DNA from 3 places in the Aeromonas enterica genome. Region 3 is predicted to be linked to each of the others. Evidence: predicted binding sites of a transcription regulator. Region 3 holds the regulator's gene; each other region holds the start of a gene.
The links. Region 3 encodes LexA, which represses DNA repair genes until DNA is damaged. Its sites were predicted from a motif close to ANCTGTNTNNNNANACAGNT; they were not measured.
Positions count from the first base shown of each region.

Region 1: the regulator LexA is predicted to act here: its motif matches at 3,401-3,420, upstream of dinB (DNA polymerase IV).
Region 2: the regulator LexA is predicted to act here: its motif matches at 3,424-3,443, upstream of umuD (translesion error-prone DNA polymerase V autoproteolytic subunit).

Region 1 covers NZ_JBSTYL010000004.1:28,152-33,892, reverse strand. Annotated here, with positions in the region: gene ACW5XD_RS06060 (methyl-accepting chemotaxis protein) at 138-2,279, opposite strand; gene dinB (DNA polymerase IV) at 2,346-3,398, opposite strand; gene ACW5XD_RS06050 (hypothetical protein) at 3,531-3,749, shown strand; gene nqrM ((Na+)-NQR maturation NqrM) at 3,835-4,059, opposite strand; gene ACW5XD_RS06040 (FAD:protein FMN transferase) at 4,071-5,108, opposite strand; gene nqrF (NADH:ubiquinone reductase (Na(+)-transporting) subunit F) at 5,112-5,741, opposite strand, start outside.
Region 2 covers NZ_JBSTYL010000012.1:55,307-61,047, forward strand. Annotated here, with positions in the region: gene ACW5XD_RS13780 (type I restriction endonuclease subunit R) at 4-3,102, shown strand; gene ACW5XD_RS13785 (DUF3283 family protein) at 3,145-3,336, opposite strand; gene umuD (translesion error-prone DNA polymerase V autoproteolytic subunit) at 3,453-3,896, shown strand; gene umuC (translesion error-prone DNA polymerase V subunit UmuC) at 3,877-5,136, shown strand; tRNA gene ACW5XD_RS13800 (tRNA-Thr) at 5,248-5,323, opposite strand; gene ACW5XD_RS13805 (PHP domain-containing protein) at 5,409-5,741, opposite strand, start outside.
Region 3 covers NZ_JBSTYL010000033.1:10,677-16,417, reverse strand. Annotated here, with positions in the region: gene plsB (glycerol-3-phosphate 1-O-acyltransferase PlsB) at 1-1,645, opposite strand, end outside; gene lexA (transcriptional repressor LexA) at 1,850-2,473, shown strand; gene ACW5XD_RS21900 (hypothetical protein) at 2,945-3,232, shown strand; gene ACW5XD_RS21895 (SCO family protein) at 3,453-4,082, shown strand; gene ACW5XD_RS21890 (MATE family efflux transporter) at 4,105-5,472, shown strand; gene trmL (tRNA (uridine(34)/cytosine(34)/5-carboxymethylaminomethyluridine(34)-2'-O)-methyltransferase TrmL) at 5,540-5,741, opposite strand, start outside.

The DNA of each region.
Region 1 (5,741 bases), on a different contig from region 3:
GTGAGTCAGTGGTCTGCGATTGTGGTGTTGTGTTTCTTCCTCTGCGGGAAGAGGGGCTTAAATCGGACCGATTTAACCCAGTCTGTCATCTGAATGTGTTTGGCGCCTCCGGTTGGATGGCGCCTTTTTTCTTATCCCTATACCTTGAACTGTCCCACCAGCTGCTGCTGTTTGTCCGCCAGCGCCGACAACTCGCGCCCGTTTTCGGCGGAGGTCGCCGCCTCGGCCCGTATGGTGTGGCTCACATCGCGAATGTTGCTGACGTTGCGATTGATCTCGTCCGCCACCCCGCTCTGCTCTTGCGCCGCCCTGGCAATCTGCTCGTTCATCTGATGAATGGTCGCCACCGCATGGATGATCTGCTCCAGCACGCTGACCGACAGATCCACCTTTGTCAGCGTCACATCCGCCTGGCTGTGACCCGTCATGATCGCCTTGACCACGGCCTGGGTGCCGGATTGCAACTGCCCTATGAGGGTTTGGATCTCGACGATGGCACTCTGGGTACGCCCTGCCAGATTGCGCACCTCGTCGGCCACCACGGCAAAACCACGGCCCTGCTCACCGGCCCGTGCCGCCTCGATGGCCGCGTTCAGCGCCAGCAGGTTGGTCTGCTCGGCTATGCCCTGGATCACCACCAGGATGTCGTTGATGTTCTCGCTGTTGGCGGAGAGCCGCTCCACCACCGGCTTGGCATCGCTGATCACCGCCATCAGCTTGCGCATCGCCTCCTGGGTATCGGCAACCACATATTTGCCCTCCTGCGCCGAGGTATCGGCCTGGTTGGCCGCGGCCACCGCCGAGTTGGCATTGCCCGCTACCTGCAGGGCGGTGGCGCTGAGCTCCTCGAACGCGGTCGCCACCAGATCCACCTCCTGATACTGGGCCTGCATGCCGGCACTGGTACGCTCGGCAACCTGAGCCGCCTGCTCTGCGCTGGCGCGGGTGCCCGCGACCGTGTCTATCACCTGACTGATGGTGGATTGCAACTTGTTGAGGAAACTGTTGAACCATTTGGCCAGCTCACCTATCTCGTCATCGCGATGCAAGTCGATGCGCTGGGTCAGGTCCCCCTCCCCGGTGGCGATGTCCTTGAGGCGGGCCACCACGGCGCGGATGGGCGCCACTATCTGATGGGCCATCAGCCAGATACAGAGCAACCCGATCGCCGAGATCACGCCGCCTATCACCAGTTGGGTGACCACGCTGCGATTGGCCTGGCTGGAGAGATCATCTTGTAGCTGACGGGCCGAGGCCAGCACCACGCTGCGAGGCAGCTCGATATAGATACCCCATGTCTGCGCCGTGCCGCGCATCCTGACCGGCACGAAGGTTTGCAGCAAAGAACCGTCCGGGCTCCAGCGGGTCATGGTCTGCCCCTGACCAAGCCAGCCAGTCAGATCACCGGCCAGCGCCTGGTATTGCTGACCAAGCGGGTTGCCCAGAGTCACGTCAAAGCCATCCACCCCGGCGGCGCGCCCTTCGTGACTGACCAGCAGCACCTTGCCTTGACCGTCGTAGAGCGCCTGATCCATCTCCTTGACCAGGTTTTGCAAGGTGGCCAGCGAGATATCGACCCCGACCATGCCAAGCAGGGTCTCCTGCTCCAGCAGGGGGACTGTCACCGAGGTCATCAGCACCTTCTGCGACCCTACATCGTCGAGATAAGGTTCGAGCAGACAGAGCGCCTTGCTGCGGATGCTGCAGCGATACCATTCGTTTTCCACTCCGCCGGCCGCCGTCTGACTCTCGTCTGCCAGCACGGATTCGTTTTGCACCTCAGCTTCTATCTTGCCGTCGACCCGGGCCCAATAGGTGGAGAAGCGCCCCTTGTCGTTGGCGCCGAGCGCACTGGAGCCATGGTAGTTGCTGTCCTCCCCGTCGAGCTGATCCGGCTCGAACACCGCATAGACACCGAGCAGATTGGCCGAGGAGGCCGCCGCATCGTGCAGTTGTTGATTGACGGCACTACGCAGCGTCTCGGAGGAGCCGAAGTTGTCGGCCGCATTCTTGCGCTGAAACAGGATCCCCTGCGCCAGCAGGGTGGTGCGAAAATAGGCCTCGTCCAGATAGCTGGTGACCTTGGCCGCCTGCTCGGCTCCCATCGCCTTCATCCAGTTTTCAGCCGAACGCTGCGCCTCCTCCGTGGTGGAGGTCAGTACCTGATCCTGCATCCGGGCGGCGCTATAGAGAGAAGAGGCGACCAGAGCACCGGCACTGGCCAACAAACAACAACCGGCGATCAGGGTAATGCGCCCCTGAACAGAAAGAGAACTCATGCCACCATTCCTAGCTCATACAGATGTGATCAGTTTATCGGGTTTGGAAACAAAAACTTAACCTTATCAAGCGAAATCCAGGCTGAGCTGGTTAACTTCCCCGTCACGGGGCAAACCGACCACCAGCCCGAGCAGCCGGATCGGCTTGCCCTGTGCCCGCAGCAAGCCCTCATGGAGCAGATCGTGAAACAGCTCGGGCTGATAGCCACCACGGCGATAGACTGTGGTCTGCTGAAAATCGGCAAACTTGAGTTTGATCCCCTGTCCCATCAGCGCCTCTGCCGGGCAAGCCTTGGCAAAGCGCTGCTCAAGCTCCGGAATGAGCCGGCTCAGCACCTGCCAACAGGCGGCCTCATCCAGCACGTCGCTGGCCAGGGTTGTCTCCACGCCTATGGTCTTGCGCACCCGCTGCGCCTGCACGGGCTGATCGTCATGGCCCCAAATCCGCCCCGTCAGCATCTCTCCCAACTTGCCGAATCGGGCGATCAGCTCCTCGCGGCTGAGCACTCTCGCATCCTCACAGGAGTAAAGCCCCTGGGACTCCAGCCGATCGGCCGTCTTGCGCCCAATCCCCGGCAACTTGGCCAACGGCAGCTGACACACGAACTCATCAACCTCCTGGGGCCTTATCACGAACAGGCCGTCTGGCTTGCGCTGCTCCGAGGCCAGCTTGGCCAGAAACTTGTTTGGCGCGACCCCGGCCGAGGCGGTCAGCCCGAGCTCGCTCACTATGGCTTGGCGGATCTCGGCCGCCATCAGGGTGGCACTGCCGCCACAGCAGGAGCTGTCGGTGACGTCGAGATAGGCTTCGTCGAGGGAAAGCGGCTCCACCAGCTCGGTGTAGCGCAGGAAGATGGCGCGCAGCTGGCGGGAGATCTCCTTGTAGAGCGCCATCCGGCCAGGAATGAGCACCAGCGGCGGGCAGAGCTTTTTGGCCAGGCCGCTCGGCATGGCGGAGCGCACCCCGAAACGGCGCGCCACATAATTGCAGGTCGAGATGACGCCGCGCCTGTCTGCCGAGCCGCCGATGGCCAGTGGCACCTCGCGCAGGGCCGGGTTGTCCCGCATCTCTACCGCCGCGTAGAAGCAGTCCATGTCGATGTGAATGATTTTGCGCATACCACTGTACGGATAAACAGGTAACTTGCCTATGCTAACCCAGTGCTGCCGTTTCTGCCATCGGCATGAAACGGCGAACAGGCATAGACTCTTAAGGCACCATTCACCACCCCATGGGTCAAGGAGGACGAGATGAAAACACTCTGGCTGGTATTAGCGCTGGGGTTCTGCCTGCTGCCGCAGCCCGGCAGCAGCAAGGACAACCCGACTGCCGAATGCAGCTGGTTGTATGACCGCATAGCGGCACTGGAGCAGGCTATCAAACAGGGAGACGAGCTGGGAACGCGAGAAGAACTGGCGCGCTGGAAGGCCGAGTTCAAGAAGAAAGCCTGCCATCAATACGACTACTGAGCCTCCTTGAGCCAAAAAACGGGCTGACCACAAGGTCAGCCCGCCTGCCATCCGGCATTACCCCGAATGAGATTCAGGTCCGTTTTTATATGATCCGGTTATCGATCAGCATTTTGCGACGGGCCTCTTCCTTGGCCATCTTCTTCTTGCGGTTGTCACAGGGTTCCGGACAATCGCACTCTTTTTCTATGCCGATCGTGCCCAACCCACCGCAGGAACCTGAGATGGTCTTCTTCTGGAAGATGTAACCTATGGCCATGGCCACCACTACCGCCAGAAACACCCCGAAGGTGATCAAGAAAATCTGCATGCTACCGCCTCCTACTTTCTAACCAGATACTGTTTGAAGGCATCTGAATATGCCTCTTCAAAGCCATCGGCCGTCTTGGTGATCACGAAAATAGCCAGCCCGCGCTCCTTGGCATAGGCCAGGCTCTTCTCGGGCCCGAGCACCATAAACACGGTCGCCAAGCCGTCTGCCGTCATGCAGGAGGGGTGGATCACTGTCACCGACACCATGCGATGCTGGATGGGCTTGCCCGTCATGGGATCGATCGTGTGGGAGAAGCGCTTGCCGTCCATCTCGTAATAGTTGCGATATTCACCCGAGGTGGCAACCCCGTTGTCACCCGGGATAATCACTTCTTGCACCGAGCCGGCATTGACGGTCGGCTTCTCGATGGCGACGCGCCAGGGATGGCCCTTGCCGTTGACACCATTGATCCGCAGTTCACCACCGATCTCCACCAGATAATTGCGAGACCCCATGGACTCCAGGTATTCGGCAACCTTGTCCACACCAAAGCCCTTGGCAATGGCGGAGAGATCCACGTAGAGATCCGGAATATCTTTTTGCAGGGTATCGGCATCAGCCGAGGTGATCACATGCAGATTGCCAAGACCCGTCTTCTGGCGAGTCTGGGTAATCAGCTCGTCAGACGGCACCTTGGTCGGTCTGGCATCCGGCCCGAAGCCCCACAGATTGACCAGGGGGCCGACGGTGACATCCAGTGCCCCACGGCTTTCACGGCCAAGGTGAATGGCCTCGGTCACCACCCGCGCGGTATCGCGGGAGACCACCACGGGGGTCGAGCTGCGGTGCTGGTTGAAACGCGACAGCTCGGAATCGGGACGATAGGTCGACATCTGGTCGTTGACCCGCTCCAGCAGGACATCGACCTCGGCCTGGAACTTGGCCGGATCCGTGATGACGTTATCCGCCACCTTGATGGAGTAGTAGGTACCCATGGTGCTGCCGGTGATGTGGATCTCCGGCTTGGATTGGACCGTTTCCTGACCACACCCAGTCAAGAAAAAGGCTAGCCCGAAGGCTAGCCAGGTCTTTACAACACTGTGCATTGATTAACCACCAAAGTCATCCAGCAGGATGTTCTCGTCTTCAACACCGAGGTTTTTCAGCATGTTGATGACGGCAGCGTTCATGACGGGAGGCCCGCACATGTAGAATTCACAATCTTCCGGCGCCTCGTGGTTCTTGAGGTAATTCTCGAACAAGACGTTGTGGATGAAGCCTGTGTAGCCATCCCAGTTGTCTTCCGGCTGCGGATCGGACAGGGCGACGTGCCACTGGAAGTTGTCGTTCTCGGCGGCCAGCATGTCGAAGTCTTCGACATAGAACATTTCGCGCTTGGAACGGGCACCATACCAGAAGCTCATCTTGCGATGGGTCTTCAGGCGACGCAGCTGGTCGAAGATATGGGAGCGCATCGGCGCCATACCCGCACCACCACCGATGAACACCATTTCGGCGTCGGTGTCTTTGGCGAAGAACTCGCCGAACGGACCCGAGATGGTCACCTTGTCACCAGCCTTGAGACTGAAGATGTAGGAGGACATCTGGCCGGGAGGCGCAGTCCAGTTGCTGGGCGGCGGGGTCGCGATCCGCACGTTCAGCATGATGATGCCGAACTCTTCCGGATAGTTGGCCATGGAATAAGCACGAATGATCGGCTCGTTGACCTTGGACTCCAG
Region 2 (5,741 bases), on a different contig from region 3:
TGCATGACCGAAGATCAGTTGGAACAAGAGGTGCTGGGGTGGTTGGCCGAGGTGGGCTATCGCGTGGTGTGTGGCTACGATGTGGCCCCCGATTCTGATAACCCGTGGCGTGCGAACTTCAATCAGGTGCTGTTGCTCGACCAGTTGAGAGGCGCGATAGCACGCCTCAATCCGTCTGTGCCGATGGTAGCGCGTGAAGACGCGCTGGCGCAGGTGGTCAATCTCGATACTCCGGCGCAACTGTCGGCCAACAGGGCGTTTCACCGCCTGCTGGTGAATGGGGTGCCAGTCCAATACCAGCGGGATGGCGAGACGGTGGGGGACTTTGTCCGCCTCGTTGACTTCGAGGACCCTACCGCCAACGAGTGGCTGGCCATCAATCAGTTCACCATCAAGGGGCCCAAGCACACCCGACGGCCAGACATTATCCTCTTCGTCAACGGGTTGCCGCTGGTGGTGCTGGAGCTCAAGAACCCGGCCGATGTGCATGCCGACATCTGGAAGGCATTCGACCAACTGCAAACCTACAAGGAGCAGATCCCCGACCTGTTCCAGTACAACGAGATCATGATTGCCTCCGATGGCAGCGAGGCGCGGATGGGGTCGCTCTCTGCGGATGCCGAACGCTTTATGCAATGGCGCACTGTGGATGGGGTCAACCTCGACCCCTACGGCGAGTTTGGCGAGCTGGAGACCATGGTGCGCGGCATTTTGACCCCGGCCATGTTGCTCGATTACCTGCGCTTCTTCGTGCTGTTTGAAGACGATGGCAGGTTGGTCAAGAAGATCGCCGGTTACCATCAGTTCCATGCAGTCAGGGCGGCCATTGAGCAGGTGGTGCTCGCATCGCGTCCAGACGGCAGCCACAAGGGCGGGGTGGTGTGGCATACCCAGGGCAGTGGCAAGAGCATCACCATGACCTGCTTTGCGGCGCGGGTGATGCGAGACGCCGCGATGGAGAACCCGACCATTGTCGTCATCACTGACCGAAATGACCTTGATGGCCAGCTGTTCGGGGTCTTCTCACTCTCGCAAGATCTGCTGCGCGAGCAGCCGGTGCAAGTGAGTACGCGAGGTGACTTGCGTGACAAGCTTGGCAACAGGCCTTCCGGTGGCATCGTGTTCACGACCATCCAGAAGTTCATGCCCGGCGAGGATGAGGACACGTTCCCAGTGCTCAGCGACCGCGCCAACATCGTGGTCATCGCGGATGAAGCACATCGTACCCAGTACGGCTTCAGCGCCTCGCTCAAAGCGCCAGGTAAGATCGCAGAAGGGTCTGCGCGCTATCAGGTCGGGTATGCCCAGCACTTGCGCGACGCGCTGCCCAACGCGACGTTCGTGGCCTTTACCGGTACGCCCGTATCGGCGGAAGACCGCGATACCCGCGCCGTCTTTGGCGACTACATCCACGTCTACGATATGCAGCAGGCCAAGGATGATGGTGCTACGGTTGCCATCTACTACGAGTCACGCCTGGCCAAGTTATCGCTTAATAACGAAGAGCTTCCTCACATCGACGACGAAGTGGATGAGCTGGCCGAGGATGAGGAAGAGAGTGAGCAGGCCAAGCTTAAGTCACGGTGGGCCGCCTTGGAGAAGGTGGTTGGCAGCAAGCCGAGAATAGAGCGGGTTGCCGCCGATCTGGTGGCCCACTTCGAAGAGCGCAATCAGGCGCAACATGGCAAGGCCATGGTGGTCGCCATGAGCCGCGAGATCTGTGTGCACTTGTATGATGCCATCGTTGCTCTTCGCCCCGACTGGCATGACCCGGACCCCGACAAGGGGGCCATCAAGATCGTGATGACCGGCAGCGCTTCTGACAAGGCATTACTGCGGCCCCACATCCATGCTACCCAAGTGAAGAAACGGTTGGAGAAGCGGTTCAAAGACCCGAGTGACCCGCTCAAGTTGGTCATCGTGCGAGACATGTGGCTTACCGGCTTCGACGCGCCCTGCGTACATACCCTTTATGTGGACAAGCCGATGAAGGGCCACAACCTGATGCAGGCCATTGCGCGGGTAAACCGGGTGTTCAAGGACAAACAAGGTGGGTTGGTGGTCGATTACATCGGTATTGCCAACGAGCTCAAGAGCGCCATCAAGGAGTACACCGCCAGCCGTGGCCGTGGCCGTCCTACGGTCGATGCCCATGAGGCCTACGCGGTATTGGAGGAGAAGCTGGATGTACTGCGCTCTATGTTGCATGGCTTCGATTACAGCGACTACCTCACGGGTGGGCACAAGCTGCTGGCCGGGGCCGCCAACTTCATCCTTGGTCTTGAAGATGGCAAGAAGCGCTTTGCCGACAACGCGCTGGCGATGAGCAAGGCATTCACCCTCTGCTGCACCCTTGATGAGGCCAAGGCAGTGCGGGAGGAGGTGGCCTTCTTGCAAGCGGTCAAGGTGATGCTGACCAAAAAAGAGGTCACCCAGAAGAAGAAAACGGACGAAGAGCGCGACTTGGCCATTCGCCAGATCATCGGCAATGCCGTGGTATCGGGCGATGTGGTCGATGTGTTTGAAGCGGTCGGCCTCGACAAGCCCAACATCGGTCTGCTAGATGATGAGTTTCTGGCTGAGGTACGCAACTTGCCGGAGCGCAATCTCGCCGTGGAGCTGCTTGAGCGGTTGCTGGAGGGGGAGATCAAGGCGAAGTTCGCGACCAACCTCTCCCAGGAAAAGAAGTTCTCGGAGATGCTGACCAAGGTCATCCAGCGCTATCAGAACCGCTCCATCGAGACTGCGCAGGTCATCGAGGAACTGATCGACATGGCCAAGAAGTTTGCCGCTGTGAGCAAGCGGGGGCAGGCCTTGGGCCTCAACGATGACGAACTCGCCTTCTATGATGCCCTTGCCAACAATGAGGCATCGGTACGTGAACTGGGGGACGAGATACTGGCCAAGATAGCCCATGAACTGACCGCCAGCCTGCGCCGTAGCGTGACCGTTGACTGGAGTAGCCGAGAGAGCGTCAGGGCCCGGTTACGTCTGTTGGTCAAACGCATCCTGCGCAAGTACAAGTATCCGCCAGACCAACAGGAAGAGGCTGCCCAGCTGGTGCTGGCGCAGGCTGAGAGCTTGTGTGAGGTGTGGTGTTGAGTGGGGGAGGCGCGAGCCTTCCTCGTTGTTTCGAGTGTCAGGTCAGGTGCGCTTTTTGTAGCGAGCTACTTGTTCGAGGAAGTAGCGGCCCAGTTCACCTTGATGTTGGCTCGCTTCGCTTTCTGCGCTGGCCAAGTGACCATTGCGCTCCTTCCATACCGCATATGCGGCGGCCTTCTCGACTTCGACCCGTTCTTGCTGCTCTTTCGGTAGGACACACAGATTGTGACTCATACTGACCTCTTTGTTATCTATTGGCGCCATGGTACGCCATCACTGGCATGCGGGACTTGCGCTGGTTCAAAGGTGGTGCGCTATAATGGCTGTATATAAATACAGGTGTTGTTGCCATGAAGCTGTTAACCCCAGACCCATCACCCGCCGAAGTGACCATCCCGCTGTTCTTGCATCGCGCCTCTTGTGGCTTTCCCAGCCCAGCCAGCGACTATCTGGAAGGAAAGTTGGACCTCAACACCCACTGCGTGTCGCACCCTGCAGCAACCTTCTATCTGCGTGCCGAGGGGGAGAGCATGACCGGGGTCGGCATCTTTCCCGGTGACTTGCTGGTGGTCGATAAGAGCCTGACCCCGCGCCATCGTGATGTGGTAATTGCACTGCTTGACGGCGGCTTCACGGTCAAGACCTTGCAGCTCAAACCGAGGCTGCGGCTGTTGCCAGCTAATCCGGCGTTCGCACCTATCGACCCTTGTATGAGCCTCTCCCTGGAGCTGTTTGGGGTGGTCACCCATGTGATTGGCAATCTGAGGCAGCGTGATGGCCATAGCGCTCGTTGATGTAAACAACTTCTACGCCAGCTGTGAGCGGTTGTTTCGCCCTGAGCTACGTGGCCGCCCAATCGTGGTGCTCTCCAACAACGATGGATGCGTGGTGTCGCGCAGCCCCGAGGCCAAGGCGATGGGCATCAAGATGGCCGGGCCCTACTTCAAGATCCGCGAGCAGTTCGAGGCCAATGGCGGTGTGGCGTTCAGCTCCAACTACGCGTTCTATGGCGATATGTCTGGCCGGGTGATGAGCACGTTGGAGACCATGTCCCCCGAGCTGGAGGTCTACTCCATCGATGAAGCATTCCTGTCTCTGTCAGAGTCGTTTGCCGGGGACCTGACAGCCTATGGGCAACAGATCCGGCAGCGAGTGTGGCAGTGGACCGGCCTAACAGTAGGGGTTGGGATTGGCCCCACCAAAACCCTTGCCAAGCTGGCCAACTATGCTGCCAAGAAGTGGCCTGCCACAGGCGGCGTAGTGGACTTGCGTGACGAGCCGCGCCGCGCCCGGCTGATGGCTATCACCCCGGTGGATGAGGTGTGGGGCATAGGGCGGCGCTTGGGGGCCAAGTTGGTGGCACAAGGCATCAACACCGTTGCGGATTTGGTGGCTAGCGATGCCAAAGGGTTACGCGCCCAATACGGCGTGGTGGTCGAGCGGATCGTACAGGAGCTGCGTGGCCTGCCTTGCGCAGAGCTGACCGTTGAACCGGCAGCGAAGCAGCAGATCCTCTCGAGCCGTTCCTTTGGGGAGCGCGTGACTGACCGTGGGGAAATGGCCCAAGCGTTGTCAGGCTTTATGGCTCGCGCAGCCGAGAAGCTGCGGGCCGAGGGGATGTGTTGCCAGCGGGTGCACCTGTTCGTGCGGACCAGCCCCTTTGATGAGCGAGGGCCTTACTACAGTGAGCAGGCTGGCGTTCGGCTAGTTTGCCCTAGCGATGACACCCGGTTGTTGCTGCAGCAAGTGAACGTGCTGCTACCGCAGATTTGGCGCGATGGTTACCGCTATCAGAAGGGGGGCGTCATGCTGAGTGAGTTCACCCCCAAGGGGCAACAACAGGCCGATCTGTTTGCTCCGTCTTCCGCTCAATCGGATGCGCTGATGGCAGTGATGGACCAGATCAAAGCCAAGGGATTGGGGCGGGTAGGCTTTGCCAGCCAAGGCTCGGGGTCGCCTGAGTGGATGATGCGACAAGAGCACCTGAGCCCCTGTTACACCACACGCTGGGAGGACCTGCCGGTGGCCAGGTAAGTGGATACAGTAATGTGCCTACCGTTTGCTAGATGTGGTACCCCACGTGGTACCCCAAGCCAAAAAGCACAAATGGCTAGCTTCACCAAGAAGCTAACCCTTTGTTTTATATGGTGCCGATAAGGGGGATCGAACTCCTGACCTTCGCATTACGAATGCGCTGCTCTACCAACTGAGCTATACCGGCGTGCCACTAGATTCCCGAAAACAGCGGGGCAAGTCAATGAGCTGTACTCAGTTTTATGAGTGGGCTCATGGAGTTACGGCCAATGTCAGAGGTCGGCGAACTCCGGAATATGGGCCCGGCCACGGCTTTCGAGAAAATCGAGCAGCGCACGGGGGGAACGCGCCAGGATCCGCTCTGCCGGGAAGTCGGCCTCGGTGACCAGTCGGTGGCAGTGCTCGAAATCCCCGAGGCTGAAGGCCACGTGGGAGTCGGAACCGAAGGTGAGGTAGGCACCCATGTCCCGCGCTGCCTCGACGATGGCGCGGCAGTTGCCTTCACTGCCCGGGCGGGAGTGGCTGAAGGAGGAGTTGTTGAGCTCCAGCGCTACCCGATACTCTGTCGCCGCCTTGACCACGGCCTGGATATCGATGGGGAAGGC
Region 3 (5,741 bases):
CCTGCAGTTCGTCGCGGGTTAGGGCGTGGCGCTCGGCGGCCAGCAGTGCCAGAGAGCTCAGGGTCAGGCCATTGACGGCGGCGGCATCGTTGATGCGGGTCATCAGCAGCTCGGCCAGCTGGTTGACGGTGGGCGCCATCCACTCTGGGCGATCCTCCTGACCTATGTCGGCCTTCCACGCCGGCACATGCTCATTGAGGTAGCTGTTGAGGGTCAGCGGCTCGCCGAAGTTGACGAAGCCCCGGCCATAGTTGCGCAGCTTGCGCAGTATGCCGAGCACCTGCAGGAAGCTCTCCTTCTCCTTGCGGCTGCCCTTGAGCTCGTTGTGGTAGGTATTCACCTCCATCACGTGTTCGTAGCCCAGATAGACGGGCACCAGGGTAACCGGTCTGTCCAGCCCGCGCATCATGGCCTGCAGTGTCATGGCCAGCATGCCGGTCTTGGGTGGTAGCAGGCGGCCGGTACGGGAGCGGCCCCCTTCGGTGAAGAACTCCACCGAATAGCCCTTGGCAAACAGCAGGTTCAGGTATTCGCGAAAGACGGTGCTGTAGAGCGGGTTGCCCTTGAAAGTGCGGCGGATGAAGAAGGCGCCGCCGTGACGAAAGAGCGGGCCCGCCGGCCAGAAGTTGAGGTTGATGCCCGCCGCTATGTGGGGCGGCACCATCCCCTGGTGGTAGATGACGTAGGAGAGCAGCAGGTAGTCCATGTGGCTGCGATGGCAGGGCACATAGACGATCTCGTGCCCTTCCTGTGCCAGCTGGCGCACCTTCTCGGCGCCGTTGACCGACAGGCCGCGGTAGAGCTTGTTCCATAGCCAGCCGAGGAAGCTCTCGCCAAGACGGATCAACCGGTAGGAGAAGTCGGAGGCGATCTCGTCCATGTAGCCGTGGGCGCGTTTCTGCGCCTTTTCCAGGCTGATGCCGTCGCGCTGCGCCTCTTCCTCGATCGCCTGCTGGATTACGTTCGAATCGAGCAACTGCCTGAACAGCAGGTTGCGGTTTGGCAGTTTCGGGCCGGTGGCCGCCAGCTGCTGGCGGCTGAAGTGGGTGCGTGCCACCCGCGCCAGCTTGTGGGCGATAGCCTCGTCGGTGCCGTGCTTGTCAGCCATGTGACGCAGGGAGAGCGGCGGGGAGAAGCGCACCAGATTCTCGCGACCCTTGAGGATTACGATCAGTGCCTTCTTGAGGCGGTTCGGTGCCAGGCTGCTGATGATGTTCCAGCCGGAGGCTTCCTCGCCTTCCCGGCCGGGCGCGCGGCCCCAGAACAGAGTGACGGGCACCACCTGGATGTCCAGCGCCAGATCCTGCTTGTGCAGATCCAGCAGCTGGTGGAACTCCTGCAGGAAGGGCAGCGGTTTGCTGCGCTTGCCAAACAGGGGAGGCGGACGGTCCAGACAGACATAGCGCGGCAGCAACTGGCCGTTCAGCTCCAGCGGCGTGAAGGGGCCGGGCAGGCCGAGATCCTCGCAGCACTGCTGCAGTGTCATCAGATCGGTGATCGAGCTGGTTTTCAGGGCGTAGACGATGGGTCTTGCCGGATCCAGCTTGAGCTCGGTGATGGGATTTTCCGGCAGGCTTTTGTGATTGACCAAGCCACTGACCGGCCATTGCAAGATGGCTCTGGAAATCTTCTGTCCAAGGGACATGTGCGTCTGCTCTCCGAAAAAATGCGGCGTGAGCATAGCAAATCACCGGCGGCTTGTCGCCGAGAGGTACGATGAGTCGAGTGCGCCGGATCAAAACAACGGCAAATGAGCGCCGGGCAATGACAAATGTCAGCTGCGCCTTGCCTTGACCACAGCACTGTATATACTGCCAGTGTGCTGTATAAAAAGACAGGTGCCAATACTATGAAACCTCTTACCCCCCGCCAGGCCGAAGTGCTGGAGCTGATCAAGGTGAACATGAGCGAGACCGGTATGCCGCCGACTCGTGCCGAGATTGCCCAGAAGCTTGGTTTCAAGTCGGCCAATGCGGCCGAGGAACATTTGAAGGCCCTGGCCAAGAAAGGGGTCATCGAGATCATGCCAGGGACCTCCCGCGGCATCCGTCTGTTGATCGAAGAGGAAGAGGTGCTGGAAGAGAGCGGTCTGCCCCTGATCGGCAAAGTCGCGGCCGGTGAACCTATCCTGGCGCAGGAGCATATCGAGAGCCACTACCAGGTAGATCCCGCTCTGTTCCACCCCCGGGCGGATTTTTTGCTGCGGGTGCAGGGCATGAGCATGAAGAACATCGGCATCCTGGATGGCGATCTGCTGGCGGTACACAAGACTCAGGAGGTGCGCAACGGTCAGGTGGTGGTAGCGCGCCTCGATGAGGATGTCACCGTCAAGCGCTTCCAGCGCAAGGGCAGCCAGGTGTGGCTGCTGCCGGAAAACGAAGATCTGGAGCCCATAGCGGTGGATCTCTCCAGCCAGCAGCTCACCATAGAGGGCCTGGCCGTCGGCGTGATCCGCAACGCCGACTGGATGTAATCATCTTCACCACGACACGGCCTCCTGCGGGAGGCCGTGTCGTTTCTGCATTCCTTTTCCCATGATTTCAATCAGATCCTGATACCCGCCATTTTGTCTGCGATGAACGGCCGCAGGTGACTCATTTCAGATATATCATTTGGTAAGGCAGTGGACTTGCTGTACTGCCCGCGGATGCTCGACAAGGCGCTTTCCCCCTTCGCAGGTGGGAAAGGCACCCAAGGGCAGCTGGGATCCATGACAACAGCCTCACGTGCGCTGGCCAGCAATGGCGTTTGGCCGACTCACCACCGAGAGGGGCGATATCGCGGGATAAGAAGGGAGAGTGGTCAGCATGGCGCCGACGGCAACAACCGGCCGGGTAATGTAAGGCACACTCGCGCAGTCGACTCGCGGCAGTCATCGGTTTGATCGCCCTGGCGGTGGTGGACGATGCAGGTCGGCGTGACCTCTTGGTCAAGGAGGACAGGTATGGCTTCAAGCTCGCCATGGGATCCGGGTCTGGCATCGCCCGTTTCTTCCATCACACGTTTCATCAAGGGTAACCGGATGACCCGTTTTTACGCGCTCTGGGTGCATCACAAGGGCGCCTGCTGGACCATCTGGCTGGGTTGTCCCAAGGACAAGATAGTTCGCCTGGTCCGTCTGTTTCACAGTCATCATGACAGGGGGCCGGCGGAGACTTGCTGGACGGCCCCCGTCATACCGCTACACACACTGGCTCGCCGTTCCCATGAGCGACGCAGGCTGCAACCCTGATATCATCGCGTGCTGCTGACAGCCCCACCCTGACGGTGGGGCTGCTGTTTTGTGGCGTCGTCTGCTGGTGATCTGCCCACTGCGTCATCTTCTGACCGATGTCGGATGCCGAACCGGCGTCTGGCACATGGGATAGTCAGGTCCGGGAGTGTCTAGGTTACAATGGCTCGTCTATTCGGGCCCGATCTGCGGGCATGTCGAAGTGAAAGGGTCTGTTTTTATGGTTAAACCACGTTATCCCCTGCTGTTCCTGTTGCTGGTCGGGGGCATGATGGCCGCATTCTACTGGAACCAGCCTTCTCTACCCGAGCGTGCTGACTACTACCCGGCGGGGCGGGACATCAATCCGTTTGCCTTCACCGACGAGGATGGTCAGCCCTTTGTGCCTGCCAGTCTGGTGGGACACTGGACCTTCTTGTTTGTTGGCTATACCTTCTGCCCGGATATCTGCCCGACCACGCTGGCAGATCTGCGCTCTGTCTATCCGGCGCTGAAGACGATCGCGCCCAGCAGCCAAGTCGTATTCATTTCGGCGGATCCACAGCGGGATGACGCAGCCCGCCTCAAGACTTATACCGCCTTTTTCAATCCCGAGTTCAAGGCGGCAACCGGCCCCCATGACAAGCTGTTCCCGTTTGTGCGCAATCTTGGTCTTATCTACTCCATCGCCGATCAGGGTAAAAAGGAGTATCTGATCGATCACTCAGCTTCCATCGTGCTGATCAACCCGGACGGCAAGCTGGAGGCTGTATTCCGCCCCCAGGTGAGCCAGGGACAGGTACCACGCGTAGTCATGGCGACCCTGGTGTCCGATTTCGCCAAAATTGTGCAGCTGGAAGGCGGCGCGTGATGCGGGTCACGTGTCTGTTGCCATGGTGATCCCGCCCTGGTTGAAAGACGGCCGGCGCCATAGCGCCGTGTTTGCACTCGCTCTGCCCATGGTGTTCTCCAATATCACCACCCCCCTGCTGGGGCTGGTGGACACCTGGGTGATCGGTCATCTCGGCCAGGCCTGGTTTCTCGGTGGCGTCTCGGTTGGGGCGACCCTCATCAATCTTATCTTCTGGCTGCTGGGTTTCCTGCGCATGTCCACCACCGGATTGACTGCCCAGGCTCATGGAGCCGGCAGCCCGCACGGCCAGCTCGACACCCTGGCGCGTGCGCTTGGCCTTGCCGTGGGGCTGGGGCTGGCCCTGTTGCTGCTGTTGCTGCCCTTTCTGCCCTCGCTCATTGCTCTCAGTGGCGGCTCCGCCGAGGTGCAGGGTTATGCTGGCGAATATGTATCGGTACGGATCTGGAGCGCCCCGGCGGCGCTCTGCAATCTGGTGATCATGGGTTGGCTGCTGGGCATGCAGGATGCCCGCAGTCCCATGCTGCTGCTGATCTTCACCAACCTGGTCAATATGGTGCTGGATACCTGGTTCGTGCTGGGGCTGGGCTGGCAGGTGAAGGGGGTCGCCGCCGCTTCGCTACTGGCAGATTACAGTGCCCTGGGCGTTGGGCTCTGGCTGGTGAACCGCTATCTGCGCCGGCTTTCACCCGAGGTATGGCAGGGGGCCTGGCAGCGCTGGCGTCAGTGGCCGGCCTTGCTGAGATTGCTCAGTCTGAACCGGGACATCTTCATCCGCTCCCTTTGCCTGCAACTCTGTTTCGCCTTCATGACGTTGCAAGGGGCGCGACTGGGAGACGTGGCAGTGGCCGCCAATGCGGTGTTGCTCAACTTCCTGATGCTCATCTCCTACGGGCTGGATGGCTTTGCCTATGCGGTGGAGGCCATGGTGGGCCGTGCCATAGGTCGGCGGGATCGGCAGGGGCTACGCGAGGCCATAGTGTTGAACCTGGGGTGGGCGCTGCTCATCGCGATCGGGTTCTGCCTGCTGTTTGCGGCGGGCGGCAGTCGGCTCATCGCCCATATCACCGACATTCCGGCGGTGATCGCCGAGGCGAATCGCCAGCTGCCCTGGCTGATCGTCATGCCGTTGCTGGCGGTCTGGTGCTTCCTGCTGGATGGGGTTTTCATCGGCGCGACCCGGGCCCGCGAGATGCGCAACAGTATGCTGGTGGCGGTACTGTGTGGCTTCTTCCCCATCTGGTGGCTTTGTCAGGGTTGGGGTGTGGCCGCTTTGTGGGCCGCCATGGGAGCACTGATGGCGGGGCGGGGTCTGACGCTGGGGTGGCTGTGTTGGCAACTGGAACGGGATGGTCGCCTGCTGCACTCACCCCAAGGGTTGGAGTCATAGTCCGGCTGGTATGATCCGATCGTGAGGGCGGGCCGGATGGGATCCCTCATCACATGTGCTTGAGGGTTTAAAGCGAGCCTTGATAGCCTAGTTGGCGCCAGCTCTCATACACGAATACCGCTACTGCATTGGCCAGGTTCATGCTGCGGCTCTGGGGCAGCATGGGGATGCGCAACCGCTGCTCGAATGGCAGGCTCTCGATGATTTCGGCCGGCAATCCGCGGCTCTCCGGGCCGAACAGCAGGGCATCGCCGGGAGCAAACTGTACG